Linked DNA regions of Roseimaritima multifibrata. The protein of the gene in region 1 binds, or shares a complex with, the protein of each later gene. Links are inferred from orthologs where the notes say so. Each region holds a gene or a part of one and is shown on either strand. Other genes may lie near its edges.

The links.
Region 2: the proteins of tsaD (region 1) and tsaE are in contact, whole or in part, in a crystal structure (PDB 6N9A), measured with the Thermotoga maritima proteins. The link is inferred for Roseimaritima multifibrata from one-to-one orthologs. Residues at the interface, in WP_004082750.1 of Thermotoga maritima: Cys10, Asp11, Arg49, His50, Leu82, Gly84, Gly135, Gly136, Glu154, Thr155, Leu156, Asp157, Asp158, Ser159, Glu162, Asp165, Lys166, Arg169, Leu170, Tyr175, Lys213, Thr214, Leu217, Tyr218, Gln221, Arg222, Asn324; in WP_004082108.1 of Thermotoga maritima: Leu37, Gly38, Lys46, Lys57, Val59, Lys60, Ser61, Thr63, Phe64, Thr65, Leu66, Met67, Val69, Pro71, Tyr82, Arg83, Leu84, Asp86, Asp88, Phe89, Asp93, Ile128, Asp130, Glu131, Arg134.

Annotation. Positions count from the first base shown.
Region 1 is NZ_CP036262.1:4,911,123-4,926,790, reverse strand. Bases 6,752-9,671 are described here. They hold tsaD (tRNA (adenosine(37)-N6)-threonylcarbamoyltransferase complex transferase subunit TsaD), read right to left. Parts: upstream 8,763-9,671; coding sequence 7,740-8,762; downstream 6,752-7,739. Other genes in these bases: rsmG (16S rRNA (guanine(527)-N(7))-methyltransferase RsmG), read left to right, coding at 9,023-9,671; FF011L_RS17785 (DUF1552 domain-containing protein), read left to right, coding at 6,752-7,493. Outside these bases: FF011L_RS26435 (hypothetical protein), read left to right, coding at 1-223; translational GTPase TypA, read left to right, coding at 423-2,243; FF011L_RS17795 (SDR family oxidoreductase), read left to right, coding at 2,472-3,452; FF011L_RS17790 (DUF1592 domain-containing protein), read left to right, coding at 3,584-6,154; more of FF011L_RS17785, read left to right, coding at 6,156-6,751; more of rsmG, read left to right, coding at 9,672-9,676; FF011L_RS17770 (FmdB family zinc ribbon protein), read left to right, coding at 9,737-9,958; FF011L_RS17765 (hypothetical protein), read right to left, coding at 10,014-10,406; FF011L_RS27075 (hypothetical protein), read left to right, coding at 10,644-10,778; FF011L_RS17760 (DUF5722 domain-containing protein), read right to left, coding at 11,183-13,291; FF011L_RS17755 (sulfatase family protein), read right to left, coding at 13,430-14,818; FF011L_RS17750 (sulfatase), read right to left, coding at 14,993-15,668.
Region 2 is NZ_CP036262.1:5,510,809-5,526,512, reverse strand. What follows is about bases 10,977-13,932. They hold tsaE (tRNA (adenosine(37)-N6)-threonylcarbamoyltransferase complex ATPase subunit type 1 TsaE), read left to right. Parts: upstream 10,977-12,177; coding sequence 12,178-12,687; downstream 12,688-13,932. Other genes in these bases: FF011L_RS20010 (phosphotransferase), read left to right, coding at 12,761-13,888; FF011L_RS20020 (thiamine-phosphate kinase), read left to right, coding at 11,246-12,178; FF011L_RS20025 (aldehyde dehydrogenase family protein), read right to left, coding at 10,977-11,127. Also shown: FF011L_RS20055 (PEP-CTERM sorting domain-containing protein), read left to right, coding at 378-941; FF011L_RS20050 (SPFH domain-containing protein), read right to left, coding at 1,311-1,661; FF011L_RS26505 (hypothetical protein), read right to left, coding at 1,868-2,029; FF011L_RS20040 (DUF1501 domain-containing protein), read right to left, coding at 2,714-3,994; FF011L_RS20035 (DUF1553 domain-containing protein), read right to left, coding at 4,105-7,896; FF011L_RS20030 (DUF58 domain-containing protein), read right to left, coding at 8,180-9,607; more of FF011L_RS20025, read right to left, coding at 9,652-10,976; FF011L_RS20005 (protein-disulfide reductase DsbD family protein), read left to right, coding at 13,956-15,704. UniProt on the Escherichia coli protein: Required for the formation of a threonylcarbamoyl group on adenosine at position 37 (t(6)A37) in tRNAs that read codons beginning with adenine.

The DNA.
Region 1 (15,668 bases):
CTCCGCCGTCACTTTTCAGGTGACCCTTGGCGACGAAAAATTGCCGCCCTATAGCCTCAAGCAAAATAAAGAACTTGGCGTTAGGGCTTGGCGATTAGCGGACCCTGCGTTATTTAATCATGTGAAAATGACTGCCGATAAAAAGTCGGGGGTGAAAGTCAGCCTTGTCGCGACCACTGGTGATAAGGAATCGAAAGCCGTTATCACCCACCACCAACACTAATTTTCGGATTTGCGCAAAGCCTGCGGCAGGGATGTCCCTGCGAGGGGGGAAACGCGGTCCATTTAGAAATAGCTGATACCGTTTATTCCGGAGCGAGCGTGCTGCTGCAAGGCATCCCGGATTCGCGAGAGTCCGGACATGGCGTCTTGGGGTCACCAAGGCTCTGTGAGAGTTCCCTTTTATTGCAAGTAGCTTTGGCATGCGTCGCGAAGACATTCGAAACATCGTTATTATCGCCCACGTCGACCATGGGAAAACCACCCTCGTCGACTGTTTGCTGCGTCAGAGCGGTCAGTTCCGTGATAATCAGCTTTCAGGAGAACGTGTTCTTGATTCCAATGATTTGGAAAAAGAACGTGGGATTACCATTCTTTCCAAGAACATCTCGATCCCCTACCGAGGGGTCAAGATCAACATCATCGACACCCCGGGTCACGCGGATTTCGGCGGCGAAGTCGAACGCGTGGTTCAGATGGCCGATGGAGCCTTGGTGTTGGTCGACGCCGCAGAGGGCCCGATGCCGCAAACCCGGTTTGTGCTTGAAAAGGCTCTGGAAGCTGGCGTCAAGCCAATTGTGGTCGTCAATAAGGTCGATCGCCCGGATGGTCGCCCGGCCGAAGCGCTCGACGAGGCGTTGGAACTGCTGGCGGACCTCGGTGGTGAAGAACAGTTGGATGACGTCCGTTATGTCTACACGTCTGCAAAAGAGGGCTTTGCCACTCTAGATCCCACTCAGCGTGGCGAAGACATGCGTCCGCTGTTGGACTTGGTTGTCGATTCGCTGCCCGGACCTGAAGTCGATCCTGATGCTCCGCTGCAGATGATGGTCACCACGCTGGACTGGTCGGAGTATGTCGGCAGAATCGCCGTGGGGCGAATTCGTGCTGGGAATATGACACCGAATCAAACAATCGAATTGCATCAGCAGAAAGGTCCTACGGCTCAGAAGATTGCCGGGTTGTATACCTTTGACATGCTGGGACGCGCTTCGACAGAGCTGGCAACCGCCGGTGACATCGTCGCCGTTGAAGGTTTAGCCGACGTTGAAATCGGAGACACGATTTCGGTGGCTGGAGCGAATAACGCCCTGCCCCGTCTGAAGGTTGACGAGCCGACTTTGGAGATGGTTTTCAGTGTGAACACTTCGCCATTTGTTGGCCGCGAAGGAAAGTACGTCACAACCCGTCAGCTTAAAGCTCGCTTGATGAAAGAGCTTGAGCGAAACGTGGCACTGCGTGTTGAAATGGTCGAGGGGACCGAAGCCTACGCGGTTCGCGGACGTGGTGTGTTGCACTTGGCGATTCTTGTTGAAACCATGCGTCGAGAAGGTTTCGAATTGAGCGTTGGGAAACCACGAGTTGTCTTCAAGACCATCGACGGCAAACAGCACGAACCGTTCGAAGTTTTGAACGTCGAAGTCCCCACGGAAAACATGGGACCGGTTATGGAACTGGTCGGTTTGCGCCGCGGACAGCTGGAAGAAATGCAGCAGCGCAATGAATACAGCGTCCTGCGATTCTTGATTCCCGCTCGTGGCTTGATCGGATTGCGGACTCGATTGTTGAACATGACTCGCGGGACCGCGATCATGCACAACCGTTTTTACGGTTATCAACCAGTTGAAGGGGATGTCCCCGCACGTAGTAACGGCGTGTTGATTTCAATGGTCGCCGGCAAAGCGATGCCATTTGCGATGTTCACCCTGCAGGATCGAAGCGATCTGTTTGTCCCTCCAGGTGCAGAGATCTACGAAGGGATGATCGTTGGCGAAAATGCTCGCGAAAGTGACATGACGGTGAACCCTTGCCGCGAAAAGAAACTGACCAACATGCGAGCAAGTGGCAGTGACGAAAATGTCATTCTGAAGCCACCACGCGAACTATCCCTTGAAGCGGCTCTAGAGTACATCGAGGCCGATGAGCTTGTGGAAGTCACGCCGACCAAGATTCGCCTGCGTAAAATCATGTTGAAAGAATCCGAGCGTCGACGTGGTGGACGCCGAATGGCTGGCGTCCGCTAACGCGTTTTGTGTTTTGAATGTAGCTGCCGTCATCGGGCGGTGGTCTACATTCTGGCAACGCGTCGACACGATTGAATCCCGCCTCATTTGCTAAGATCTGAACGCGGTTTGATGTAGCTTATTTGTGGCGGCCTCTCCATGAGGCGTCACGGCCGCACGCCGTGCAGTAGCGTTTCTTTGCGCTTGATTTAGGTGTTCCTGTCCTCTTCTGCGTATGTCCTTTTTCTGATGCCTTCTGAAGCGATCCGATTACCTATTTTGATTTGTGGCGTCCCGGGAGTCCCCGGTTTTAATGCCTACCATCATTTTCGGAAACGCTTTCCTGGTGAAGGGCAAGTGATCGCGATCCACCCCAGTCGCAATCGACGATTGACCGGTGAAGGAGTTGTCAGTTGCGACACGTTTGACGCGGAAGCTTTGGCCGAATTGTGGGACAAGCATCGTTTTGGCAGTGTCCTAAGTTTTGCCGGTTCTTGCAATTTGAAGGCCTGTGAGCTGGACCCTGAAATGGCGGACCGGGTCAATGTCTTGGGGACTCGAAACGTTGCCATGCTTGCTGCGGCGCATGGAACACGCATGATTCATCTTTCCTCGGATTTGGTTTTTGCGGGACGCGACGGCGGGCAGTACTTGGAAGACGATACTCCCGATCCGGTCACGGTGTACGGAAAGACGATGGTGATCGGTGAACAGGTTGTTCAGGATCTGCATCCCGACAGCTGTGTGCTGCGGATCTCCTTGCCGATGGGATTGAGTGCCAACGGGCATGCCGGCGCGATCGACTGGATTGAATCGCGGTTTGCCAGAAACCTGCCTGCCACGCTTTATTACGACGAGGTCCGCACGCCGACTTATGTGGGGTGCATGAATCGTCTGTATGAGCGTTTGCTTGGCAATCGTTTGGCCGGATTGTTCCATGCGGGCGCTCCTCGGCAGCTGAGTCTTTATCAGATCGCGCAAGTTATTAATCGAGTCGGTGGCTATTCCCCGGATCTTTTAAAGGGCTGCCCACGTGTCGATGCTGGCCCAATGCCTCCCAGGGCGGGCGATGTGACGATGGATTCCAGTCGGCTGTTGTCGGAGCTAGGGGGCGAAATTTTCCAGCCCTGGCCATTAAATGCTGATTGGGTGCCTGAAGGCCAAAATTGGCATGTTGAACCACTGGGTGGTGAGGTGGGGCCTCTGCAGATTCGTGCGACGCTTATCTAACGATTTGCCGGGACTTTCGTCACGATCTTGTCAATGACGTGCCGATGTTGTTATAATGAAGGACTACACGGCCTGTTTCAAAACGGAAGCAAGTCGCCTGCCTTACCTTCCTGCCAACCTGCCTATCCATCATGCGGCTACACGCAGTCCCAAGCGGCCTGTCGCTTTTGCTGCTGGTTTTCATCGCTTGTCCTGCAAGAACCGATGAGCCGGTTAAAAAAGCGACTCCTCAATCCTCTTCCGCCATGGAAGCGTATCTGGCTACCGGTGCTGACTTAGTTCGCTCGCACTGCCTGGATTGTCACAACGAAGATTTTCAGGAAGCCGAAGTCGATTTGTCGGCTTTCGCGGACCCCGAAAAACTGGCGGCCGATCAAGAGCTTTGGCGTCGTGCGTTGCAGATGATTAAGTTTGGTGCGATGCCGCCAGCGGACGCGGAACCGTTCACCGACACGCAGCGTGAAGCCTTTGTTCATACGTTGACCGCGGCGCTTAACCAAGCGGCCTGTGACCTGGATCCTAAACCGGGCAAGGTGACCGTTCGTCGCCTGAACCGTTCGGAATACGACAATACCGTAAGCGATCTATTTAAGACTCGGATTTCGGTTGCCGCTGATTTTCCGCAGGATGAAGTTGGGGCCGGGTTCGACAATAACGGCGACGTTCTATCGGTCCCGCCAATGCTGTTTGAAAAATACATCGCAGCTGCCGAGCAAATTTCGAAACAGGTGGTTTTTGATCCCAGCACGATTGAAAAGAAAACACACGAACTCTCCGGCGACCAAATTCATGTGGTTGGCGAATCTTGGGTCGGGAGCTTCTTTGGCCACTTCCTTGCGAAGGACGCTTTCGCTTGGACGGAAGTGACCGTTCCCTACGCTGGCAAGTATCGACTAGAAATTTCGGCCGGAGCGCCAAAGAAGGGTGAAAAGGTTCGCATCGGGGTCTTCAATGCCGCCGGTGAGCCGTTGGGCGAGAAAGAATTTGACTACTTCGGTGGCGGTGGATCAAGCGATCGGGAAGCGTTAGACGTCAACCTGAAAAAAGGTTTAAACCGCTTCCTCTTTGCGTTGTTGCCCCCAGAAGAGAAAGTCGTCGAAGACAAAGACAAAGACAAAGACAAAGACAAAGCTGGCGACGATAAAGCCAAAGCCGCCGAAGTTGCAAAAGCAAAAGAGAAGGAAAAGAAGGAACAGGAAGCTGCGGACGAAGCGGCTCAAATCAAGTTGCCAGACTTTGCGTTGTTGACCGATCAAGTGATCGCCGAAGGCCGAGCGGCCGTCGGTAAGACTCTTAAAATCAGCCGGAAGATCGAGCAGCTGCCGGTTGTGATGATGATTCGCAAGGCGAGCTTCCGTGGACCGAGTGAGCTGCCCGATGAAATTTACCCCGCATCCCATCGTGTTCTGATCACGGTTACCCCCAAGAAGGGAGTTTCCAATCGGCAAGCTGCTAAGGAATGTCTGAAACCGTTTTTGCGTCGCGCGTTTCGCGGGCCTGTCGACGACGCCACTGTCGACCGTTATGCCCGTTTGGCGGAGATGGCATCCAAGCGAGAAAAATCGTTTGAACGCGGGATGCAGGTCGCTGTCAGCGCGATTTTGCTCTCGCCGCGGTTCCTGTTTCGCTCGGAATTGCCAGGGCCCGATTCAAAGGGGAAACCAGGGGATGTTCAGCCGATTGAAGATTTTCAATTGGCCAGTCGGCTCTCCTATTTCCTCTGGAGCAGCATGCCGGATGAGGAACTGTTGCAACTGGCTGCCGAAGGCCGTTTGAACGATGAAGCGGTGTTGCGTGATCAAGTGAAACGGATGATCGCGGATAAGCGAGCGGTCGCCCTTGCAGACAATTTTGCTGCCCAGTGGTTGGGGCTGCGAAACCTGGATGTTGTCGAACCGAACACGGACCAGTTTCCGCAGTTTGACGATTCACTAAGGAACGCCATGCGGACCGAAACGTTGATGGTTTTCCAAGATGTTGTTGACAATAACCGCAGCGTTGTGACCCTGCTTGATTCGCCCGAGACGTTTCTGAACGAGCGGTTAGCGAAACATTATGGAATCGATGGGGTTAAAGGTGATGACTTCCGGCGTGTTTCGGTTGCCGAGCACGGACGAGCTGGGATCCTCACCCATGCAAGTGTTCTAACCCTTACCAGTTATCCCGGACGAACCTCGCCGGTGTTGCGAGGCAAGTGGGTCCTCGAAAATATCCTTGGCACGCGGCCTCCAGATCCTCCGCCAGGCGTTCCTGAATTGGACGTGACGTCGGAAGCCAATCCGACGGCCTCGTTGCGTAAACAACTTGAACAGCACCGCGCGGACCCAGGATGTGCATCCTGTCACGTTGTGATGGATGACATCGGGTTTGGATTGGATCACTTTGGACCGATCGGGAATTACCGTGACGATGACAACGGCAAACCGATCGATTCGACAGGCACGCTGCCTGGCGGTCGAGCCTTTGATGGGGCTTTGCCTCTGATTCAGCAGATCCGCGATGCCGAAACCGCAAGCTTTGTTGAAACCGTCGCCAACCGTCTGTTAACCTATGCGATTGGTCGCGAATTAACCGTTACAGATACTTGTTTTTTAGTTGATGTTGTTGCTCAATCCGCTAAACAGGATCATCGCTTTGTTGATCTTGCCACCGCGGTTGTGCTGAGTAAGCCATTTCGCTTTCACACTTTGGAAGAGAATTAGAATGACTACGCCACGATTGAACCGCCGAACGTTGTTGCGAGGAACCGGAGCCCTGATGGGGTTGCCGATGCTGGAAGCTATGGTCACTCGCCAGAGTGCAGCTGCGGCGGCCGCGGCCTCTCCTACTGCCAACACGCGGATGGCCTGCATCTTTTTCCCTAACGGGGCGATCATGCCTGACTGGACTCCTAAGGGGGCCGGTGCCGATTGGGAAATTTCGAAAACGCTAAAGCCTTTCGAACCGTTCAAATCCAAAATCAACGTCATCTCTGGATTGGCGCTTGATAAGGGACGGTCCAATGGAGATGGTGCTGGAGACCACGCTCGTTGCTCGGCCAGTTTCTTGACGGCTTCTCAGCCCGTCAAAACCGCAAGTAACATTCACGTTGGGATTTCGGTTGACCAAGTGGCCGCTCAGCAGTTGGATGGCCAAAACAAACTCAGCTCGATTGAGCTGGGGCTAACGTCCAGTCGCAACGCTGGGAGTTGCGATTCAGGTTATAGCTGTGCGTACTCTTCAAACATCTCTTGGCGCAGTGCGACCCAAGCGACGTCCAAAGAAGTCACGCCGCGTCTGGCGTTTGAGCGTCTGTTTGGCAACGGAGACGTTGCGGGACGGCGGGAACGTGATTTCTACCGCACCAGTATTCTCGATGTCGTCGCCGAAGATGCTCAGCACTTGCTGAAGCACGCGAGCGGTTCGGACAAACGGAAGCTGGGCGAGTACTTCGAATCGGTCCGCGATCTGGAACAACGGATCGTGCGAGCGGAAGCCGAAGATCGAGCCGCCCTGCCCGATCTGGATGTCCCCGAAGGGCGTCCCGAATCGTTCCGTGAGCACGCACGCCTGATGTTTGATGTCATGGCGTTAGGCTTTCAGACGAATTCGACGCGGGTTGCCACGATGATGTTGGACAACGCCGGTGGCGGTCGAGCCTATCGCGAAGTTGGCGTGAATGATTCGCATCACGGTCTAAGCCATCATCGCAACGACGTGGACAAGGTCAAAAGCCTTTCAACGATCGATCACTACCTGGCTGAACAGGCTGCGTACTTCCTCGAGAAACTGGATTCGATTCCTGAGGGCGAGGGAACGCTGCTGGATCACTGCATGGTGATGTACGGAAGTGGAATCAGCGATGGTAATCGCCATCAGCATGACCAGCTGCCCGTCGTGATGGCTGGTAGTGCAAACGGTCAATTCAAAACCGGTCAGCACATGGTGACCGGCAAAGAAATTCCGATGGCCAATCTTTACATGTCGATGTTGGATGCGATGGGTACGCCCGCCGAATCGATCGGCGACAGCACCGGCCGCTTTGATTTGATCAAGGCGTAACAAAGGCTTGCAAAAAAAGCGGGCGGCCGGTAATAACCGGCCGCCATGCGAGACGCATGCATACTAGCGGAGCGGCGCAAACGGCTTGTTGATTTAGTGATTGTCGCCTTTCGCTCGGCGAAAGAACGCTCTCTTCAAGCTACTTTCGCCGAGCGAAAGGCGACAATCTTTCTCCGCTTTCGCCTAAATCAACAGGCGGCAACCCAACCGCAAGACTCAGCGTCCGGCCAACCGGCAGTGACCTTGTTAGCGGCCTCGTTGCAGTCCCGGCTGGATGTCGATATCCAGCGGAGCAAATTCTTTGCGAGCTAGTTTCTCCAATGCGATCGCTCCCATAACGGCATTGTCGGTGCACAGTTCTGGCGGGGCAATCTGCAGTTCGAACCCGTCCTCGTCGGCCGCTTGTTGAAGCGCCGCGCGGAGGATTCGATTTGCTGCGACGCCGCCGCCAACGCATAGGCGTTTCGCTTGAGATTCGCGGATCGCCCGGCGGCTTTTGGCGACTAAAACGTCGATCACGGCCTGCTGGAATGAGGCACAGATGTCGGCGATTTCTTGTTCGCTGAGGTTTAGTTGGGAGAAGTCTTTTTCACCAGGGCCGACCAGTTCGTAGCGAACGGCCGTTTTGAGGCCGCTGAAACTGAAATCGAACCCCGGTTTGTTCAGCATGGAGCGAGGAAATCGAAATTTTTTCGGATCACCCGATGCAGCGGCTCGCGAAACGGCTGGGCCACCGGGGAAATCCAGCCCCAGCATCGCAGCGACTTTATCAAACGCTTCTCCAGCGGCATCGTCAATCGTTCCCCCTAGGTACGTCAGGTCGAGAGGACCTTGGCAGTCATACAGGCTGGTGTGACCTCCGCTGACCACCAATCCGATGCAAGGGTAAATCGACTGCTCGGAGGCAAGCTGGCAGGCGTAGATATGGGCATAGAGGTGATTGATCGCAATCAGCGGCTTTTCCCAAGCAACCGCCAGCGTCTTGGCGGCGACCAGGCCAACCAGCAATGAGCCCGCTAAACCAGGGGTTTGGGCGACGGCGATCGCGGTCAAATCCTCGGGTTTGAGGCCTGATTTGCGGATCGCCGTATCGATCACCGGAAGGATTCGTTCGACGTGTGCCCGGGCAGCGACCTCGGGCACAACCCCCCGAAAATGCTCGTGGAGTTCGGTTTGAGTTGCCAGAGCATCCCCTAAAACCGATCCGTCCAGACCAATTACAGCGGCAGCCGTCTCGTCGCAAGTCGATTCAATTGTCAGAATAGCCATTCGAGTAGTTTGCGAAATGTTTGGAAGCCGACCAAGGGGGCATCCGCGTGGTAAACTAGGGCTTCCCCGAAAATTTAAATTAGAGTCGTACGGACTGGTCCTCCGGGCCCCGCCAGGGTGATTGTGGCCATGGTGATTGTGCCCCGGGTGCCGGTAAGCCAAAACGGCGAAATATTAAAATAGAATGAAAGCGATGCATCGGCCTTCCCTGCTTGCATCTTTCCCCCACCATTATTGATTTCACTTCCAGGAGAGTTCACTTGCCGATCGATGCCGAATTTCAAGCCGCACTAGAGCGGGCCGGATACGAATTGCCCGAACCGATGGCTGAAAAGATTGAAGCGTACGTTCGAGTGCTATGGGATTGGAATGAACGTCTCAATTTGACTAGGCATACTGACTGGCAGACTTTTGTCGAACGAGACCTGCGCGATGTCCTGCAATTGGTGCCCCTGATCGAACCCAATGAAGAGGTTTTGGATCTAGGGTCAGGAGGAGGCGTTCCGGGGATTCCTTTAGCGATCCTGCGTCCCGACATTCAGGTTTCGCTAGCCGAATCGGTTGGGAAACGGGCAACAGTATTGAACACCTTTGTCGAAGAGCTTGATCTGCCGGTACCCGTCTATGCGGCCCGCGGCGAAGACATTCTGGAAGATTTTCGGTTTGAAACCATTGTCGTCAGGGCGGTTGGTTCGATGCTGAAAATCTGTAACTGGATCGCCCCACACTGGCCGTCGGTTGGGCGCATACTAATGATCAAAGGCCCGAAATGGGTCGAAGAGCGAGGCGAAGCAAGGCATTTTGGTGCGATGGAACAACTGGACCTACGAAAACTTGCCACCTATCCCCTGGGCGACGGCGAGAACGAAGGGGTCATCCTGCAGGTGATGCCGGCCGCTCGCATTCGCGAGTAAAGATCCCGCCGTTTGAATTCCCCCCCCCTTTATCCGTCATGGTCATCAGGAGACTTACCAGTGCCCATTTATGAATACGATTGTCAGACCTGCAAGCACCCGGTCGAAGTGCTACTAAATCGGGCCGATGAAACCCCGGAGTGCCCCGATTGTGGAGGCGAAAAGCTAACACGGCTACTAAGCGTCCCCGCGACCCCCAGCGTCCGCTCCGGTAGTGGAAGTCTGCCAGTCGCCGCAGAGAGCTGCGCAGCCCCACGCTGCTGTGGTGGCGGCTGTCAGTAAATAGAATCAAAGCAAGCACAGGGGTCGTCCGGCAACACACACCAAGGCTCCGCGATCAACCAAACACCGCCGAGCAACTGCCAACGCCGCGGGCAATCTTAGCGGAACGACGCGAGCCGTCCGGCAACACAACCCAAGGCTCCGCGATCAACCAAACGACGCCGAGCATCTGCCAACGCCGCGCGGCAATCTTAGCGGAACGGCGCGAGTCGTCCGGCAACACAACCCAAGGCTCCGCGATCAACCAAACGACGCCGAGCAACTGCCAACGCCGCGCGGCAATCTTAGCGGAACGGCGCGAGCCGTCCGGCAATACAACCCAAGACTCCGCGATCAACCAAACGCCGCCGAGCAACTGCCAACGCCGCGCGGCAATCTTAGCGGAACGGCGCGAGCCGTCCGGCAACACAACCCACGACTCCGCGATCAACCAAACGACGCCGAGCATCTGCCAACGCCGCGGGCAATCTTAGCGGAACGGCGCGAGCCGTCCGGCAACACAGCCCACGGCTCCGCGATCCACCAAACGCCGCCGAGCATCTGCCAACGCCACGCGGCAATCTTAGCGGAACGGCGCGAGCCGTCCGGCAACACAGCCCAAGACTCCGCGATCAACCAAACGACGCCGAGCAACTGCCAACGCCGCGGGCGATCGATTGCGTCCGGGAAGAATGTTTAATCGACGATGCATCCGAAAATCCCAACCCGCAGCGTGAGTTTTGATGTTGCGCTTTTTAAGGTGATTGCTGTGGTCAATCGTCCTGATTTCCGTACTCTTGCGGATGCCTCAAATCATTCGGCTTTTCCAGCACCTTTTTAGCTCCAAGTATCCAGAGTTCCGTTTCCGGGCTTGCCCCGGCGGGCTCGCAACTGGCAGCTACCTTATTGGGCGATCAAAAGGCTGGCGGAGAAGGATGAATTAGCAAAGAGGCATGGGGGTAGCTGCCAGTTGTTGCCCCGGACCGGGACAAGCCCGGCGGAAGCAAAGTAGCCCACTCCAAAACACGCAACTTCAAAAAACGTAACCGAGGAACTAGGACCACGGTCTGCAATCCCTCGTTCGCGCAGCGGGTTGGGATTGCGACAGCCTGCGTGCCCGAAGAGTCGGCCTCGTTAAATGCCGGGCAGAACCAATGCGAACCGTTCTAGAGATCGTTAATGAATCACCATTCGATTTCACATCCCGCGCGAATGGCGACACTATCCAATCCCGGTCAACATTGCCTAGCGGATTACTTCTTTATGTAAGACCTGGTCCCACGAATCGATCCCGATCGTCTTCAGGTACTTGTCTGCCTGCAAATCTTCCTCAGGGGTCCCGAGTGCTTGGTATAAAAACCAAATCGGTTTCTTGCCAAGCGGCTCCTTCTCGTCATCCGGGAATTTCCGCAGCCCGATTCTTAACCCACCCTCATGTCGATTGTCGATCCAGTTGTGATATTGCCACGATTTTATCGAGGAGAGGCTCTGTATTTTCTTCCAGGCCAACGCCATTCCCGCAGCTTGGTCTTGCAGTGATTTTTCCGAATAGTCTTTCGAATTGAATCCGTTTTCTGAAAGATGAACGGGCCGCACTTCGCCTTGATAACGCATCTTGGGCAATTTCATGTATGCATCTAATACCTCTAAGTTTTTAGGCGTAATCTTGGGCGTTTCAAAACTGAATGTTGCTTGGTGATCCTCCCAGGTTCTGGGGTTGAACAGGTTTTGCGGATAGGGGTGGTGCGCCAAACCCCAAGGGAAATCTCCTTCGGCTTGGCAAAAACGAACCAGCAGGTCCAGCATTCGCTTGGACCCGTATCCATCTTTGGTTCCCGGTTCTGCCCAGTGATGCGTAAGCGTGATCCACGACCGAGCATAGGGATCATATTGACGAGCAATTAGGTCGGTCAGACGCATCGAGCGTTGGTAGAGATCCATGTAGGTGATGTCGGATTGTCGGCCAGCATTGGTCCACACCCATCCGAAGTCAACTTCGTTGTGCACGATCCAGTGATGGACTCGTCCGTGTTCGCCATTGTCCTTCGACCAGCGTTTCGCCATGAAATTCAAAATGGCTCCGTAGTAGGCAATCCCATCGGGCGACGTAACGGCTGGCATCGCGAACGTGCCACTGGGGTCGGCATCGGGATGAGCCAACAAATGGGCGTCGCTGTCCCCTTTTGATTTTGGGTTGGTGATCAGCAGAATCGCAGAAACGAGTGCTCCATGTTTTTCGGCTTCAAGAAAAGTTTGATCCAGCCCCCGCAGCCTTTTTTCGTTGGCGTAGTACGTTCGTCCCTGCCAATGAATCGGAGTCGAGCCCTCCGTTGGCTTCGTCGATACGTATTGCTGAAGCGCCGCCAAGTTGACGGTTAGTGCGGTGATCCCGAGGTCCGCAATTTCGTTTTCGAGGGAGGGGGCGCGGCGGGCAGACCAACCGCCTAATCCTTTTTTCGACGCCGGTTGCACTTCTCTTAGGTCAGGCGATTCACAGTAGACGGATTGAGCGTAACGCGCGTGGCTAATCGCTTCGTCGCCGTTGGGATTACGACGGAGCAGTTGCCAGCGAGAAGTGAGCCGGTCCAGTTGTCGGTCTTCGAAGGTGATCAATCGTTGCACACGTGTGGTGAAATTGCCTTTTTCGTCGATAGAAACCGCCGTTGTCGATCGGTAAGGTGAGCTCGCCGAGACCAAGGTTTCCATTGGGATTTCGCCAATGAAGACATTGTCCGGCGATCCGCTGACGGTGCCAGAGATCGTAATGTCCTGCTCGCCAACACGGACATCAAGGATCCGACTGTCGAACGACTTCGCTAGGTACGTTTCCAGAGCCTCCGCCGTTGCGACGAATTTTGATTGATTGGAATCCGATGAAAATTCCCCAGCTCGCTTTCGCCGCAAATGGAGGTTGCGAATCTGCAGTTTTGTATCGGGTTTCATGCGTAAATCCCATCGCAACGATTTGGCCTCCGCGATCGGAAAGGTTTCTGATGCGACCAATTCGGCTCGATAAAGCGTAAAGACTTCGCTATGCCCAAATGGCTCAAGTGCAATGGAATGGTCTTTGGCGAACTGGGGACCCGGTAGCAAACGCATCTCCTCCACATCACCCACGCAGAAATATTCAAGTTCCAACACCCAGCTTCCCGCCGTGATCGGCGATTGGGGAGTCACTAACAGCGAAGTGGAATCATGAATTTCAATGGTCCCGTGTTCACTCTTAACGCTTTTCGCGAAGTCGGGTGAAAATGCAGTGACCGTGCACGCGATCGGTTTCGCGGAGTCCTTTTCGTTTGCGGAAAGAATGCAGGCGCAGGCGAGCCCAAGGACGAAAGCTATCGGACGAAGCATGGGAGGCTTTAGAGGTTTTTGAGGGTTTGGAGGTAGGGCGACAGATTGGGCGGGAGACTTGGAGGGGAGAGTTTCCGTGCGACGGTAAAGGACCCTTTTGTGCGGATCCTTTACCAGGAAAGCAAACGGTTCGATCTTTTATTTGCTTTGTTTGGGGGCCGGCTGACTTGCAATCCTTCCGGCAGTTCGTTCGGTAACAGGGTACCAATTTTCGATCAATTGGTTTAACTCTTCGACCCGTTGCGGCCGCTGGGAAGCCAGATTCTTCATTTCATGAGGGTCCTTTTTTAGATCAAATAGTTGAGGCTTGCCATCCTTTGGGGGGAATCTCATTTTTCCCGTATCTCCGTCGTACGTAAGCAATAACTTGTCGTTACCTTGAATCACCCAGCGGTACAGCAGCGAAGCCTGTGGGTTCTGGATGTCCGCGATGTCATGTGCAAAAGATTCGCCATAGATGGTGTCGCGATCGATTGGAGTGTCCTGCTCAAGATTGGGTAAGAGGTTTAACCCCGGAAGATTGGCGGGGATTTTCGCTCCTGCGGCAGCCAAGATAGTCGGCACAATATCGATGCTGCTGCAAAGTTCATTACGCATCGTCGGCGTGATTTTTCCGGGCCAGCGGAACATGATCGGAGTCCGTGTGCCGGCTTCATAGGGGCTGCGCTTGGAGCGTTCTGTGTATCCCTTGCCGTTGGGGTCTTGGATCCAACCATTGTCGGTGACATAAACCACTAACGTGTTTTCCGAAATGCCCTTTTCGTCCAATTTGTCTAGTAACTGCCCGCATGTTTCGTCAAACCAGTCGCACATTGCGTAGTACTTCGCGACCGATTCAGAGCGTCCAGGTTGTGCGTATTTGTTCAGAATGCGTTGAGGAGGATTGTGTGGAGTGTGGGGTAGGAATGGCGCGTACCAAAGCAGGAACGGTTTGTCTTGTTCGGTCGCACTATCAATAAACGCGTTAACCGGGGCCATTCCAGTACGCCCAATTGCTAACCCGTCGTCGCCATGTCGGCCTCCGGGTTTCGGAAAACCTCGAGTCATCCCAGCAGTAAATCCGCCTCGTTGATAATTCCCTTCCCACCATTTGCCAGATTGAAAACTAAGGTACCCCCGTTCGCCTAGCATTTGCGGCAGCGTTGGATGTTGGTCGATGTTGGAAATCAGTAGCTCGCGAGGATCCGTCCCCGTTTGCTGCTGATACATCCGGTTCGCTGCGGTTGCTGCTGGATCATTTCCCGTGATTCCGTTTTGATGGGAATAGAGACCTGTGATTAGGGTCGCCAACGAAGGTCGGCACAGTGCTGTCGGGACGTAGCCACGTTCAAACGTCGCACTTTCTTTTGCCAATTGATCAAGGTTGGGAGTGCGTATTGCTTCGTGTCCCATGAATCCATAATCCGTCCAAGACTGGTCGTCCGAGAGAATCATAACGATGTTAGGAGGGCTGTCGGTTGCCCTCGCACTGGGTAGGAAGCAGGCAACCACCACCGTAAGAATGGCGAATGTTGTATTGTTTTTCATTGGTAAATTGTGTCGGTTTAAGTTTTGGGGGAGGGTATGTTTCTTTGGAGTGGTTTGTATGGGGATGGTCGGTGGGACGCTGGGGAATGTCGTTTTAGTGGGGGCGGTCCGACAGCGGACAGGTCCACGGATTATCTTATTCCATGGTTTCCTGGTAATCCGCAGTATGGCGGGTTAGGGAGCAAAACGATGGAGCACTTCGCCTGTGGCAGTGGTCAACCGAATGTTCCAAATGGTCATGGGGCCCTTTCCGGTCGCCGGGTCAATCCGAATGCCTTCCACGGATTTTTTTGGATTTAGTTCGACCGCGTACTCATGAATCGCACCGTCATGCAGTGCCGTAAACGGGGTGCTGCGGTCGCGGAAGTATGCGGGGACGATTCCGGTTTCTTGCCAGAAGACTTGCCCTTTCCCCGCTGCGTTAGAGATCATCGAAAACCGGAGTGTGAGCTTTTGTGGTGCGACCGGGGTTGGCAATCGTTGGCTGAAATAGGGATCGCCGCCTGTCGATTTTACGATCAGTTTTTTGTCTGCCAAAGTCAGTTCGCTGGTCCCTGCCGGTTGCCACCCAGCAACCGGAGGGCCGAGCGGTTTTTTGACTTTTTGAGAAGGTTTTGAATTTGGGTTCGGCTTGGGATTGTTGCGGATCCTGCCGATGCCTTCCTGTTCGGGACGGTACTTCGCCGGATCAAATTTTTGATTCCGAAGCGGCCGAGCGGCTTGCGTATCGACCAAGAAGTTCTCGATCAACGCATCCATTGCCTTCACGCGTTCGGGATGTTTGGCAGATAGATCATTCTGTTCGCCAATGTCGTCGGCAAGGTTGAACAGTTTGTATCGGTGAGCCCCC
Region 2 (15,704 bases), 600 kb from region 1 along the record:
GCGGCCACGTCAAAATATCAAAATGCTTCGGCTAGAAAAATAATGATTTTCGATGCCACGAGGGCCTCGTGGTTCTCAGTGCTGTGCAGAAAACGTTATATACGGCCGGCAGTGCCATTCGCTCCTGCCCCCTTTTTCTCCTGTGATTTGGATGTTCTATGCCCGGCCAGGATCGCAGGGTTGACACACCAAGCTGGCGGGTTGAAAATTCGCCCCCCGCAACCTGAGTCGCGAGTGAAATCTAAACGTGGGGTACTGTATCGGTTTCGCGAAAACTAAGTGACTGTCATAATTGATATCACATTCCCTGTCGGTGATATGTAGTGAGTAGGTTGCCTGGTTAACTGTTTGTTTCTTGCACAGGGAGTAATCGTCTTATGTCAGTTAAAGTTCGAAATTTTGTTTTGATGTGTGCAGTCCTTGCTGCCGTTACCTGCTGGTCGCAGGCGGCTCGTGCAGGCATGATTTACGTCGGAAGTTGGGATGTATACGCCAGCCCATTGGCAGAGTCCTGGAATTTGTCTCCTCCAAACGGTCCACTGGCATACACGGGGCAGGAAGCAGCTGCTCTGATATTCGGCGGCAGTCCGGGGGACTATTCGATCTCAACGATCGACATCAACCCGCTCAATATCAATAATATGGCTTGGTACGACACGATTGGTATTGGCGAGTCGATCCAGGCTGAAGACTGGAATGTTAAGTATCTTGGTTTCTATTACGGCCCCACCAGCGGGTATGCAGGAGGTTTCGGTGTTGCTGCCTCATCTGCATTGGTTAAGGACAACCTCGTAGGGCACGGCAGAGTCAATTATGCGTTCCGCAGCGATACCAACGCCGTTCCAGAGCCATCGAGTCTGGGAGTGCTGGGAGTGCTGGGAGTCGGTTTGATGATTTCTGTTTACCGTCGCCGTTCCGCTACTGCCTGTGCATCTTGCTGATCAGTTGTGAGAATCAGAGCCTGAGCTACCCCAGCGATTGCATCATCGGGTAAGACATTCTCTGTGGGAACGGTTTCGAGTGCCTAACAAGCATCAAAAACGGTTACTGCCGGAAGCCTAGAGACAGAGCGATGTGCTGCTGGCGTTCTAATCTGACGGCTATGTTCCCAGGCATCGCCGGTTGGGTGCTTCCGGCACATTCCAAGGACGAAAAATCGCAGGACCGATGATCGAATCATCGATCCTGCTTGAATTGAATCGGAATGCCCGACTCGTATCCATCACGAATTGTGCTTTCCTGAATCCGTTCCGTTTAGACTGACTCGGTCGAGACCGAGATATCGTCGTGCGTTACCGTTCTGCGCGAGTTCACGCAGCGATTCGAGTTCGACAAGTCGCAGCAGTGCCAGGTGGCTCTCCATCGTCTTGGCTCGTTCCTTGCGATTCGGCTTCCGTCTGACCATCACGTCGCGTGACTTCCGCTCGTGATTCGGATTCGATCTGCTCGACTTCCGCTCGCGTTCGTGCCTCCACCAGTTCGGCTTGGCTTTGTCGTTCCGCCGCCAATACTCGGTTCATGATCTCCTGCAGGATTTCTGGGAAGGTCAAGTCCTTTACGTCGGCTCGACGAGTCGCGTTACCGTAACCATTCACTGACTCCGTCACGTCCGAAAGGATGTCACGTGTGACCTCAGGTAGGTGTGGAATCGTCTGTTCCACGATATTGATCGCTACGGGCAGGATCGGATCAGGCTCTCGTGCATTGCAGCGTCCTTTTTCAGGCCAGGAGCTGCGTTTAGTGAGTGCAGTAAATTGCCAGGCACCATTTCCTCAGCGGCGGCCCAGCGGAAGATTCGCGTTAGTCGATGCATGTTCTTGTTGGTCGTGCGAGCTTGCCCACGTTCTATCGATCGCTGCCTCACCGTCTATATCGCCAGTGGGCCAAACTGTTCCGTTGGCAAATGGGAAAACAAAACCTTGGCGTCGCGCATCACTGCCCGCAACGCGTCAAGTTCGTTCGCGGGCTTGCCATCTTTGACGTAGTAGGTCTGGGTGAACTCCCCGTAAGCGGGCAGCACTTGGACCATAAGGATGACGTTCTCAACCTCCGCGAAGTCCTTTGTGACTTTGCTCGTAGCCGCGAATTCAGCCAGGAGTCGTGCGTGCTCTGCTTTGCGGGCGGCTTAGCGAGATAGTGGTCAGCACCAACGATGGTGACGGCAGCCTGATCAGTGGGCTTGTGATGCCGACAAGACGGGACAGATCCACGCTTTAGATGCCCCATGTGAAACGATCCTTGTACTACCCCGGTAGTACTACCGGATTAAATCTTGGGGAATCGCCGCACAGACACGCTGTTCGGTATCGTTTTGAGTAACGATTCTGCTGCTTTCTGCTCAGTACGCCCGGCGGGGTTCGAACCCACAACCTTCGGCTTCGGAGGCCGACGCGCTATCCAATTGTGCCACGGGCGCTTTGGTAGGAGTATTGCGGAGGTGAGCCCTCGGCGTCAAGGTGCGGGACCGGTTGGGGAGACACGGAGACACGGAGACACGGAGACACGGAGTGAAGGAGTGAAGGAGTGAAGGAGTGAAGGAGTGCGCGCCGCGAGCTAGTTTTTTCTTTGACTCCCAGCTCCCAGCTCCCAGCTCCTTGTCTCCTTGTCTCCTTGTCTCCCAGCTCCCAGCTCCCAACTCCCAACTCCTTGTCTCCTTGTCTCCTTGTCTCCCAACTCCTTCACTCCCAGCTCCCAACTCCTTGTCTCTTTTTGCTTAGCTGAATAGGGATGCTATTGGGGTTCCTTGGTCGGTGATGGGGATGGGGCGGGAGCCGTCGAATAGTTCGTGGGATGGGTTGATGCCTAGTGCGGCGTGTATTGTTGCGTGGAAGTCGGGGACGCTGACTGGGTTTTCTTCGATCGTCTTGCTTAGCTCGTCGGTGACTCCGTAGGCGCCTTGGTGGTTCAGGCCGCCTCCGGCTAAGAGCAGGCTGAAGCAGCTGCCTTGGTGCCCGCGTCCGCCTCGGGCGTCGTAGGCGGCGGGACGTCCGAACTCGGTGCCGATTACGACTAATGTCTTGTCGAGGATCGACTGTTGCTCAAGGTCCGTGATCAGCGCGGATAAGGCGATGTCTAGGTCTCTGATGAGAAGATGCTGGTTCTGTTGGCCTTCGTTGTGGGTGTCCCAGCCGGTGCCGTTGACGAAGTTCAAGTTGTGGGAGACCTCGACGAATCGGACTCCGGCTTGCACAAGACGTCGCGCAAGCAGGCAGCGTTGTCCGAATTCGCCTCCATATCCATTCCGCAAGTCGGCGGGTTCGTCCTGCAGGCGGAAGTGCCGCATGAAGTCGGGGCCGGCCAGACGCAGTGCTTCGGCTTGAGCCGTCCGGTACTGGGCGACGACGGAGTTGTCCGGGACTCGGTCGGTGAGTGGCTTGAGGAGTTGCTGTCTTCGTTGGACTCGAAGAGCCGTTACGTCTTCTGGCCGCGAAAAGCCTGCAGGGCCGCTGTCGGTATCGACCAGGTAAACGTAGCCCGCTTTGGCGCCTAGGAAGCCAGGACCGCGGCTGACGTTGGGATAGCCGATCAGCATGTAGGCGGGAACGTCGGGGCTGACCGGACCACGCACGTGGCTGATAATGGCTCCGATCGAAGGATAGGTAATACTTCCGCTAATCAGACGCCCGGTGTGGACGAAGTTGGTGCCGAACGCATGTTCGTCGACGAGGTGATGGTTTATCGACCGGATAACGGTGAGGCGATCGGCAAGCTTCGCCGTGCGGTGTAGGTGTTCACAGAATTGGACTCCAGGCACGGCGGTGTCGATCGAGTCGTACTCGGCTCCGGACAGCTTTGGTGAAGTTTTGGAGTTGCCTCGTTTTTTGGGATCGAAAGTGTCGATCTGAGACATTCCGCCCCCCAGCCAGATGAAGATGACGTTTTCGGCTTTGCCTTTGGGGACGTTGATCGCGGCCGGCGAGGCGAATGCGGAGTGACTGAGTTGGGCGGCTCCGGCAAGTGCACCCGTTTGAGCGAGGAAGTGTCGTCGGTTCATGATGGTGTCCGGGGATGAAATGGTCGGGTATCCATGGTAGGTGCGTTTGCCAGAGCGTGGGATCCACCGTCTGGCGACGGCAGCTACGTTTGATTTGGATATTACTTGTTTTATGGTGTGTAAAACCACTCGGGTGCATTGAGGACGGCCCATAACATGTCTTCCATGCGGAGACGCCAGTCGTTGTCTAGGGCATTGGTGGGTGGGGCGCCGCGGCGGGCGTCCGCTTCCTTTTCTATCGCCAGTGTGTTGGCGGGGCCGTCGACGTGGTTGGACCAGCTAACGTAACGGACGGGTCCGCGTTTGCCGGTGGGCGGGGTGATTCGCTTTGCTTCCGGGATCACGCGACTTTCGTAGCCTTCGGAAAGGAAACGTACGTAACGTTCTTTCTCTTCGGCCGACGGTTTTCGTGTGAGCAGCCTGAGGAAGACTCGATCGACTAACTGGTCGACGGACTGGTCCTCCAGTGCAAGCTGTGTGATCCCGTGCTGGTCACTCAGCCGCGTCAGCCAGGTGCTCATCACGCCGTTGGCAAAGATCGCAGGTTGAAGCATGTTGGATTCGGAGTCGCGAATGCTTTTTGGATCCTGCCTCGCTCCACGCCAGCCGAAGGTTTTTAACACGCTTGTTACGGCCGTGATCTTCGGCAGTCCAAGACTGGGGCGATCGCGTTCGTTTGAACTGGATGCGAGCATCCAGCTTCGGCTTGCTTTTCCCAGTGTGATCGTGGTCGCCATGGCGCGGACGCTATCGATATCCAGGCTGACCTCTTCCAGATCAAACGGAGTCCCGGTTGCGTGGAATGCCGAATCAACGATCTGTTCGGCGGTTAATCGCCGCGGCGCCGGTGAGATGAAAAGTGGGCTGGTTTCGGTCAGGGTCGCATCCGTTGCACGTTGGTATGCATGTGAATTCAAGATCAGGCGAGTGATCGCTTTGGTGTCATATCCGGAGGCGACGAACTGATGCCCGAGCCACTTCAGTAGGTCGGGATGCGAGGGACCGGACTTTTCCCAGTCCGACACGCTGACGACCAAGCCTCTGCCCATCAGACGCTGCCAGATCCGGTTGACCATCACTTGGGCGAAGCGTTCGTTCTGTGGGGCGGTGATCAGAGCGGCGAGCCGGTCTCGCGAGTTTTCGGGGTTTTCAGCCAGGGCATCCGCGACCGATTCATCGCAGTAGCGAGCGAACGGCCAAGCCGGTTCGACGACGGTTCCCGGTTGCAGGGTGACTTCAATCAGAGGTTTGCGGCTACCTACGCTCAGGCGACCGACCGGCACGCTACTGGAGGCGGGCAGTTTGATAGGTTTTTGTTTCAGCAGTGCGGCGACCTGCAGCAAATCTTCCTGCAGAGAAACGTGTGACGGTGCGTCGTGGCAGCGGGCACATTTCATTTCGACTCCGAGAAACGCGGAGCTGACGATGATCCCTTTGGCTGCCATTGGTAGGTCGTTCTGCGTTGCGGTGGCGAAGCCGGCGGGGCCGCCCAGTCGCTCGCTCCCTTCCATTCGGATCAGCTCGGTTACGAAGAGGTCCACCGGTTTGTTGTCCAACAGCGACTCATATAACCACCAGCGGAAAGGACCGGTGTTGTTCAGCGTCGGGTTGATCATGTTGGGGTTTTCGGCCAGCACGTCCAGCCAATAACCCATCCGGTGATCGGCCCAGCGAGGATCGTCCAGTAACCGGTCAATCACTTCGTCGCGACGTGTTTCTGGGGCGCTCGCAAGAAATGCAGCGATTTCGGATTCGGTCGGCGGCACACCGATGGTGTCCAGCGACACGCGGCGGAGAAAGCTGAGGTCATTGGAAAGCGGAGTCGGCTGGAAATTATCGACATCGAACTGCGGCCATACGGCACCTTCCTTGATCCAGCGTTTCAGCAGATCGACTTCGGCGTCGGTTAACCGTGCACCTTTGGGCGGCATGACAACATCTTCGTCCTCCGCGGTGACGCGATCGATCAGCGCACTTTCGTCAACGTTGCGGGGAACGATTGCGTGTCCGTCGTAATCTCCACCTGCCAACACCGATTCGTGATCATCCATCCGCAGACTTCCCTGAGCCTTTTTGCCCTGATGGCAGTCGTAGCAACGCGATTCCAGCAGAGGGCGGATCTGTTCGAAATAGTCGACACCTTTTGCATCACCCTCCGCCGAGTCTTGTTGGACGTCGACGATTCGAGCGGCAAGGAAATGATCGATCGGGTTATGAGCGGAATAACCACTTGGCAGTTTCGGGACCGCTACTTTTTCGGTTTCGTCCAACCACTTCGCAGCGGCCGTGCGACGTTGATTCCAGTAGTCTTGGTTGGCCACTCGGCGTTCGGCTCGCGCTGCGGCGTTGATTTTAGCCAGCACTTCGCGGCGTTCGGATTCGTAGGCTTGCCAGCCTTCGTCGGTGTATCGAACTTCACGGTCTCCAGGGGAAAGTAGCGACCATGTTTCGCTTCCTTCCAACGACACGGCAACGACGGTCTCCCCTAGATCGGGTCGGAAAGTGCTGCCGCCGGCGACGCCACCGACCATCGTTTCCAAAACAACAAAATGTTCGCCTCCTTGGGATTCGAATTCGGACCAAGTATCGCGATTGCCTGGCGGTGCAAAGCGGAAGTCCGGTCCCAGATCCAGGTATTCATCCTGCATCGAAAGGGGAGCGTAGCCGCCGGGATCAGGTGGCCGTGTCGAGGTCTTAAGTATCTGTTTTCCGTCGATCGAAAGCCGGCACGCACCACGGCCACGGAGCAGCAGGCGGTGCTTGCCAGCGGGTAGGTTTACGATCGCCGAGGCTCGTAGGTGAGACGGATTGGCCCGCTCGCCCCGAACGCCTGTCGAGACGTACTTGTGTGGAAGTTCGAAAAGTCCGAAGACTTCTTCTTCAAAGGTTTCGGTAACTTGCGGGGCTTCCGGCCAGCTATTGGATTTCGGAACGTCTTTCTCGCTGATCTGCACCAGCACCTTGCCCGCTGGAATCATCTCGGGAGTTACCGCAGGAGGCGGCGGGACAAAGTTGTACTGCTGAGCAATTTTCGTCGGATCAAATCCAGAGCGATAGATCGCAAAGTTGTCCAGCCATCCTTGAAACGATGAACCTGCGCTGCGGTTAAAGCCGGTGCCGATGACTAGATCGTCGGCGTCTTGCACCGGTGGTAGGTCGGTCGCGCCACTTTCGTCCCATGTGCCTGTGACCGCTTGCCCGTCGATCCAGGCAAGCAAGCTGTCGCTTTTTCCGAACGTGAATTGCAACGCCACATGGTGCCATCCGGTAGCTGGCACGCTGGCTTCGCTCCACCAGCGATGCCAAGCACGTTTCTTCGTTTCGGGATGTTCGCTAGTGAAGAGAATTCCGAATCGGGCACCGCCGCCGGTTCCTTGAAACCGAACGGAGTAATTTTGATTGTTATCTTCGAAATCGTCGCCATGTTTTGGGTGTCGTCCTTTACCCAATACGTAGGCCGTTTGTCCTGGACGAATGGTTTTGAACTTCACCCATGTTTCGAAGGCAAAGGTCTCACCACTACCAAAACGAATATCGACATCGCCGCCTTGCTCCTGGTCTTTAATCAGGATCGCACTTTCATGCCCCGCAAAGGACATCGCCTTGTTGTCGCTTTTAAATTCAGGATGTTTGGGCGGCCGTGGTCCCTCGCCAAGCTTGCCGGGGGTGCCAGTCCACGTCGAGGGTTGCGCGTCCCCATCGAATCGCCATTCGATGATCCGTTCATCGGCAGGAGGTTCATTCGCTGATGCAGAAGACGTCGTCGCCAGCATCAACAGAGCGAGAGCTACAAAGACTTTCGCACAGAAGCGAAGCGGACTGAAGTTGTGCCAATCGTAGATATTAACTTTCTGACTCCAGTAGCGAAAAATCCGAACCCCAAAATCGTGGCCGAGCAACAAGCTCGCCTAAATCCCATTTTAGACCATCGGTCGACCAGTTCAATCATGAGGAGTGGGGGAGACACGGAGACACGGAGACACGGAGACACGGAGACACGGAGACACGGAGACACGGAGTGAAGGAGTGAAGGAGTGAAGGAGTGAAGGAGTGAAGGAGTGAAGGAGTGAAGGAGTGAAGGAGTGTGCGCTTTTTTGTCCCAGCTCCCAACTCCCAACTCCCAACTCCCAACTCCCAACTCCTTGTCTCCTTGTCTCCTTGTCTCCTTGTCTCCTTGTCTCCCAACTACAGCAGGTGCTTGGCTTTGATTTCTAGGTATTGGTTGACTAGGGGGGCGGTTAGTTCGTCTGGGAAGGTGTCGACCATTAGGACTCCTCGGTGGGTTAGGTCGCGGATCACTTGGTCTCGCCAGCAGAGGATCTCGCTGGCTACGGCGGCTCGGAGCATGTTCTCTCTGCCTCCGCCGGGATGGTCGGCGGTGTCGAACATTTGACGGTCGCGGAGGAGGACTCCGACAGGTAGGTGCCGTCCGCTGATGTTGCCCAGGTAGTCGACCACTTGCGCGGCGTTGACTTCGTCGATGATGTTCGTTTCCAGTACGACCATCGAACGCCGTTTGCAGTGATTCGATAGATACAGGAAAGCTTCGTCGTACCTCGATTCAACCAGACGTGGAAACTGGTCGTAGCCGGCTTGGATCAACCGGTTCATCTGGTTCTTCCCGCCTCGAGGTGGGATGTAGGCATGGATCGTGTCGGAGAAGCAAAGCATGCCGACCGCATCCCCTTGTTCAAGGGCGACGTAAGCCAGCATCAAAGAGGCGTTGAGGGCGTGATCGAGGAGCGAGTACCCTGCCCTCTCGTTGGTCATCATCCGCCCGCAGTCGAGCATGAAAATCAGACGCTGACTTTGATCGCTCTGGAACTGGCGGACTGTCAGCTTCCGCCGTCGGGCCGTGCTGCGCCAGTCGATGTGGCGGTAATTGTCGTCACGTGAGTAATCACGCAATCGTTCGAAGTCGCTGTCCTGTCCGATCCTTCTTGTTCGCCGTACGCCAATCAAACTGAGGCGATTGGTTCGAGCCAGCAATGCGTAATCGGACAACTGCTGCATGTCGGGATAGACCTTTAGCCGGTCTTCGACATCGATCTGTAGGAACCGTTGCCAGAACCCAAGTTGGCTGCGGGCGCGGACGTAGACGCGCTTTAGGTTGAACGCTCCTCGCTGCAGCGGAGTGATTCGGCGTTGGACGGTGATCCGCGATGAACGAGGTAGTTTCAGGGGATGTTGGTCTGGATCGCCTCGGAATGGTTCAGGTAAATCGTCGCGTACCGCTCCGCGGATCGTCGTGAAGGTGGTGTTCTCGATCGTCAGGTCATAGGCCATCGCTTTGCCGATCGAAGCGGTGCTGGGGATGTCTCGCCAAGCCCTCAAACCATTGGAAGTGGAAAGCCACAAAAACATCAAATCCAAACCGACAACCGCAACCAGCAGCCCATCCAAGAGGGCGACCATTATCAGCAACTGGTTGTTGGTGATGGTCAGCAAAGAAGCAATTAACGATGTCGTCAGCACCCCCAGCCAAAGCCAGGAGGGATAGACCCGAAAGAAACGTGCGAGGATCAGCAGCGGCAACGCTACCATCGCCAGCAGCATCCAGGGGAGTGCCGATATCCACTGGAATGCGGACTGCGTGTCGGTGGTTAGATCCATTCGCTTAAAGTTGCCGTTGGAGTTCGGTTTCGAGTTGGGGGCAGTTAGCCCAAGGCGATCGTGACGGTTTTCGATTCGGTGTAAGCCTTCAAACCCTCTTCGCCAAGTTCACGGCCGTAGCCGCTCATCTTGAATCCGCCGAATGGGGCCGCGGCATCAAAGACATCGTAGCAATTGACCCATACCGTACCGGCACGGACGCGGGCAGCATAATCATGAGCCTTCGAGATGTCACGTGTCCAAACTGCGGCCGCCAGTCCGTAGAACGTGTCGTTGGCACGACGGATGATTTCCTCGTGATCGTCAAACGTAAGCACGCTTAGCACCGGCCCGAAAATTTCATCCTGAGCGATCGCCATTTGGTCGGTGACTCCATCAAAAATCGTCGGTTCAATAAAGTACCCGACGTCGCCGTGACGTTTGCCACCTTGCACACACTCGGCTCCTTCTGCTTGCCCCTTGTCGATGTAAGAAAGGATCTTGTCGAATTGAGCTTGGTCGATTTGTGGGCCTTGATCGGTGTCGGGGGAAAACGGGTTTCCTAATCGCCGTGAGGATGTGAGGGCGGTCAGTTTTTCCATGAATGGTTCATGGACCGATTTTTCGACAAACAAGCGACTGCCTGCGCAGCAGCATTGTCCCTGATTCAGGTACAGCCCGACATAAGCCCCGTGGGCGGCTGCGTCCAGGTCGGCATCGGCGAAAATGACGTTAGGGCTTTTGCCACCTAATTCAAAAGTCAGGCGTTTTAGCGTTTCCGCGGAATCGCGTGTGATAATCTGAGCCGTGCGATGTTCACCCGTGAACGCGACTTTATCGATTTGAGGATGTTTGACCACAGCGGCTCCGGCGGTCGGGCCGAAACCGGGGACAACGTTGATCACGCCGTCAGGGATGCCTACCTCTTGAGCCAGGTGAGCCATTCGCAGGCAAGTCAGCGGGGTTTGCTCGGCTGGTTTCATCACGATCGTGCAGCCGGCGGCGAGGGCGGGCCCCCATTTCCAGGCGGTCATCAACATGGGGAAATTCCAAGGGATGATCTGTCCAGCGACTCCGACCGCTTCGCGCCGTGTGTAGCAGAGGTGGTTGCCGCGGATCGGAATGGTGCTGCCGTGGATTTTGTCGGCATAGCCCGCGTAATACCGGATCGCATCGATCACCAGCGGAAGGTCGGCTGTTCGGCTTTCGGTGATCGGTTTGCCGTTGTCCAGAGTTTCCAGAGCCGCCAATTCCTCCATGTCCGCTTCGATCCGATCGGCCAGTTTGTACATCAGCCGGCCTCGGTCGCGGGCGTCCATTGTCCGCCACGGACCACTGTCAAACGCTTTGCGAGCCGCCTTGGCGGCCCGGTCGACATCCTCTGCATCCCCTTCGGCGACCTGGGCGATTTCTTGCTCGGTGGCGGGGTTGATCGTGGCAAAGGTTTTGCCGCTCGCCGCATCGACCCATTTTCCATCAATAAAGCACTGCGTCTGGTCGACCTTGATATCTGCGGCAGAAAGCGACTGCGTGGTGGCCATCGTGGGGGACCCTCAGGAGACTAGAGATTAATCGGTGGTGATCAAAACCGATCAAAGGAGGTATTGTAAGGCCTCGATTGTAAAGGGTTTGATTATCTTCAACCGGGAATGAACCGACGTGGAACAAAGTTTTTTAGCATGGCTTCGGGGCCGACAAGCCAATTTGCCTCAAGTGAAGGTCGGGATCGGCGATGACGGAGCCGTCTTCGTGCCGCAGGCTGGTAAAGAGCTGGTTTTGGCAAGTGATGGGATTGTCGACGGAGTCGATTTCCTAGCCGATCAACATTCGCTTGCCGAGGTCGGCAGGAAAGCGGTCGCGATCAATCTGAGTGATTTAGCCGCAATGGGCGCCGAACCGGCGGCAATTCTGGTGAATCTTTCCCTGCCAACGCGCTCGGCGACTGAAATTGCCGCAGCCTGTTACGAAGGGATTTTGGAGATTTGCGATCAATACCAGGTCGCCATTGCCGGCGGAGACATTACCGTCTACGACGGGCCTTTGGCGATTTCGGTCACCGCGATCGGACATGTCGAAAGTGGGCAGGCGTGGCTCCGCAGTGGAGCCAAAGAGGGAGATTCGGTTTTGGTGTCGGGAGCCTTCGGCGGAAGCTTGTTAGGACGACACCTGCGGTTCACTCCGCGGATCGAATTCGCGCGACGGTTGCGTGCGATCGGTGGCGTGCATGCGGCGATGGATGTGAGTGACGGGTTGTCGCTGGATCTTGATCGGCTGTGTGCGTCGAGCGCATTGGGCGTGGAACTGGATATGGAGGCGATTCCGATCCATCCAGATGCGGGGCCTTGGGCGGAGCAACAAGGCGGGACGCTGCTGGAACATGCACTGGGCGATGGTGAAGATTTTGAATTGATCGTCGCGATGGAACCGAAAGCCGCCCAGCGTGCGATGGCTGCGGAGGCTGCCCTGCCCGAGGATGTGCGAGTCCCTTTGACCAAGATCGGAACGTTGACCGGCCGGACCGGATTGTGGATGCAGAAAACCGGAAAGCTGGAACGGTTGTCTCCAAGCGGCTACATACACGGAGAACAGTGATGAGTGAGGAGCCTGTCATGTTCCATTCACAGCACTCGCTGCTGGCGACGCTGCAGTGGCGTACGCCCGAAGAAACGCTTGCCTTTGCTCAGTTGCTTGATCTGCATCTTCCCGAACGTTGTGGTTTGGGATTGGTCGGGACCCTGGGTGCCGGGAAAACGTTTTTGGCGCAGCGTTTTGCAGAAACCATTGGCGTCGAAAAAGGAACGGTTACCAGCCCAACTTTTACCGTCGTGCAGGAGTACCAAGCCAAGCGGCGCTTGACTCACCTGGATGCCTATCGAATCGTTGACGAAGACGAATTGTGGGAACTGGGAATCGATGAACTGTTTGAGGAACCGGCGGTCACTTTGATTGAATGGGCGGACCGGTTCGCCGCCGAGATGCCGCAGGAAATGCTCTGGATTCAGATCCTGCTACAAGAGGACGGAAGCCGCACCGTACGCATCAGCGGCGACCCGGGAATCTGGAGTGAAAGAGTTGGCAAGATACAGGCGGCGTTATCTTAGGGGCTTCGGGTTTGGGCCTTCGGATCAACCGTTTGAGATCAGGGATGGATATAGAGAACAGGGATATTGACCAATGGGAACCGTAGGGCTCTCGCTTCCGATCGCCGTTCTCGATGCCTGGGGACTAGAGCCCCATGTTGTCGAATGCCAGCCATTGTCCGGTGGCCTTAGTGGGGCCTTGGTCTTTCGGGTCCTGGTTCGCAGGGAGATGGGGGTGCCGCAAAACGTGGTCGTTCGCGGTTGGCCTGAAGGGATTTCCGGTGATCGAGTCCGAGACGTGCAGCGGTTTGTTTCGGCCGTTCGGCAGGCGGGCTGTGCTTTGGTTCCGCAGTGGATCCGCAGCGTTGACGGATCGAGCTGCCTGACGCATCAGCAGCGGATTTGGGAAGTGACCGAATGGATCGAGGGGGAACCTTGGCGGCCACAAACGTTGACACATCAAGAGCTGTCCGAAGCGGTGCAGAAAGGCGCCGCTGCCATCGCCCAAGTCCATGCCGCGGCAAATCAACAAACGTTTTCTGAGACCGGCCGGCAAACGGTGGTTCCGCCAGCCGTACTGGAACGCTGTCAGCGGTTGCAGGTCGTTCAAGATTGGTGGGAAGCGGGGCCACTAGATGCAGATCGTCTGGACGGACGCGAATGGTTAGGGGCGGCGGATCGAGTGGCTCGGGCCTGTTGGCAAACCCATGGTCAAGCGATCACCGAATGGCTGGCGATTGCCCAAACGATCGCTTATCCGGTTCAGACGGTTTTGCGCGACGTTCATGAGCAACATGTGTTGTTTCAGAATGCCCAGGTCAGCGGATTGATTGATTTTGATGCGATGCGAATCGATACCCCGGCGGTCGACCTTTCCCGATTCGCCCATGGCTTTTTGTTGCGATGGGGGATTCAAAAATTGACATCGAATTTAAGCCCGTTGTTCCAGATGAACGCGGAGTGGGGTGACTGTTTAGAAAAAGTTGTTTGGCCTGCCGCGCTGGCGGGATATCGTCAGCACTGTTCATTTTCTGAACAGGAGGCTGAGCTGGCGAGACACTTAGGTGACGTTAGCAGTCTCTTTTCACTGGTAAACTGGGTTGTCTGGATTTCTTGGGAAGAGAAAGCCGGACGACTGAGCGAAAAAATCACGGAAGATGTTGCCCGGAATAGGGTCGAACAACTTCAGCAATTTGCGATAAACTACTTCTTGGCTCGCTAATTTTTCCGCCTGTCTGGCGTTGCGGTCCGTACTCACATACGCGGTTAGTAAGATGAAGGCCGAATCGATGATTCCTCGCATCCGTCCCATGCAATTTCGAAGACTCTGGCAACCGATATTGGCGGTCGTCGTATTGGCACTGGCCGGACCGTTGTCGAACGCGTCGGCTCAACTGGGAAATGGCTTTCCTTCTCTCTCCTTTCCGAACGAAGACGCGAATGGAGACGTGATCGAGCTGCAGGCCAGCTTCGAAGCGGCCGACGAGGGGGCGGTTGGACGCTTGCACATCGATGCAAAACTGTCGCCGGCTTGGCACGTCTATTCGACGACTCAGCCTCCCGGTGGCCCACTGCCAACCAAATTTACCATGGCGGACGGCAGTCAAGCAAAACTGCTAAGCCCCTTTGTTTCGGATAAAGACCCCAAACGAAGTCAGGCCCCCGAATGGCCCGATGTCACGATCGAAGAATTCGAAACGGCCGTGCGTTGGACCGCGGAGATTGAATTCGCCGCTGGCGTTCAGCCCGACGCGGCTGTCATCAAGATCAAGGCCAACGGGCTGACGTGTCAAACGGGCGGTTCGTGTCGTCCCTTTGAAATGGATTTAACCGCTGCCTACAAAGGGACCTATCAACCGGTAACGACCGAAGCCACTTTCCGCGATGGCGACTATGCCGTTGAGTGGACCGGTGAACTTTTGCCTGCGACCGCCAAGCCAGGTGACGCGGTGGAATTGAAACTAACGGCGAATCCTGACGCTTCGTTTCATGTCTATCCGGGTTCGATCAAAGACGAAAATTTCGCTACCAATTTTGTGTTGACCAAGCGTGGTGTCCTGCAGCCTGGGATGCCGACCCCGTCGGAGGATCCGGTCACGCTAGACACACCGATCGGTGAAGCGACGTATCAAAAAGGTAAAACGACCTGGACGATCGAACTGAAAATTCCTGAGGATGCGGTCCCCGGGACCCATCCGGTCGAAGGGTATATCGCCTATCAAGCATGTCAGGACACCAGTTGCCTGCTTCCTAAAGGCCTGCGATTTCAAACGGAATTGCAGGTTGGCGAAAACGGCAAAGGGGCTCCGGCGGCTGTCCAGTTTGCTTCTGCCAAACGTGCCGAGGTAATGGATTTTATTGCCGAAACCAAATGGGATAACGCTCCCGAAGCGGCTGCGGCACCGACCGTTTACGGTCAGGAAACCAAGAAGTCCTATTCGGTCGTAATGATGTTGCTGATGGGGCTTGGAGCCGGATTGATCTTGAATCTGATGCCCTGCGTGCTGCCTGTTTTAGGCCTGAAGTTGATGTCGCTGACCGACCAAGCTGGTCAGGATCGTAAAGCGATTTTTTCCAGCAATATGTGGTACTCCTTAGGAGTCCTTTCGGTCTTTTGGGTGCTGGCGGGGCTGGCTTCCTTCTTCTCGTTTGGCTGGGGCGAGCAGTTCACGCATATCGAATTCAAATTGGCCCTTACGGTGCTGATTTTTGCGATGGCGCTTAGCTTCTTAGGTGTCTGGGAAATTCCCGTCCCCGGTTTCGCCTCGGGGAAATTCTCGCAAGAGATGCAGCATCATGAAGGAGCTGTCGGAGCTTATTCGAAGGGCCTGTTCACCACCGTCATTGCGACTCCTTGCGGAGGCCCGTTACTCGGTTTGGTGTTGGGGTTGCTGCTAGGGCAATCACCGCTGCTGATCTTTGCCGTTTTCACCGCGATGGGGATTGGGATGTCGCTTCCCTTCCTGTTGATTGGCGTTAGCCCACGACTGGTCAGCTGGTTGCCTAAGCCAGGTGCCTGGATGGAAACGCTTAAGCAG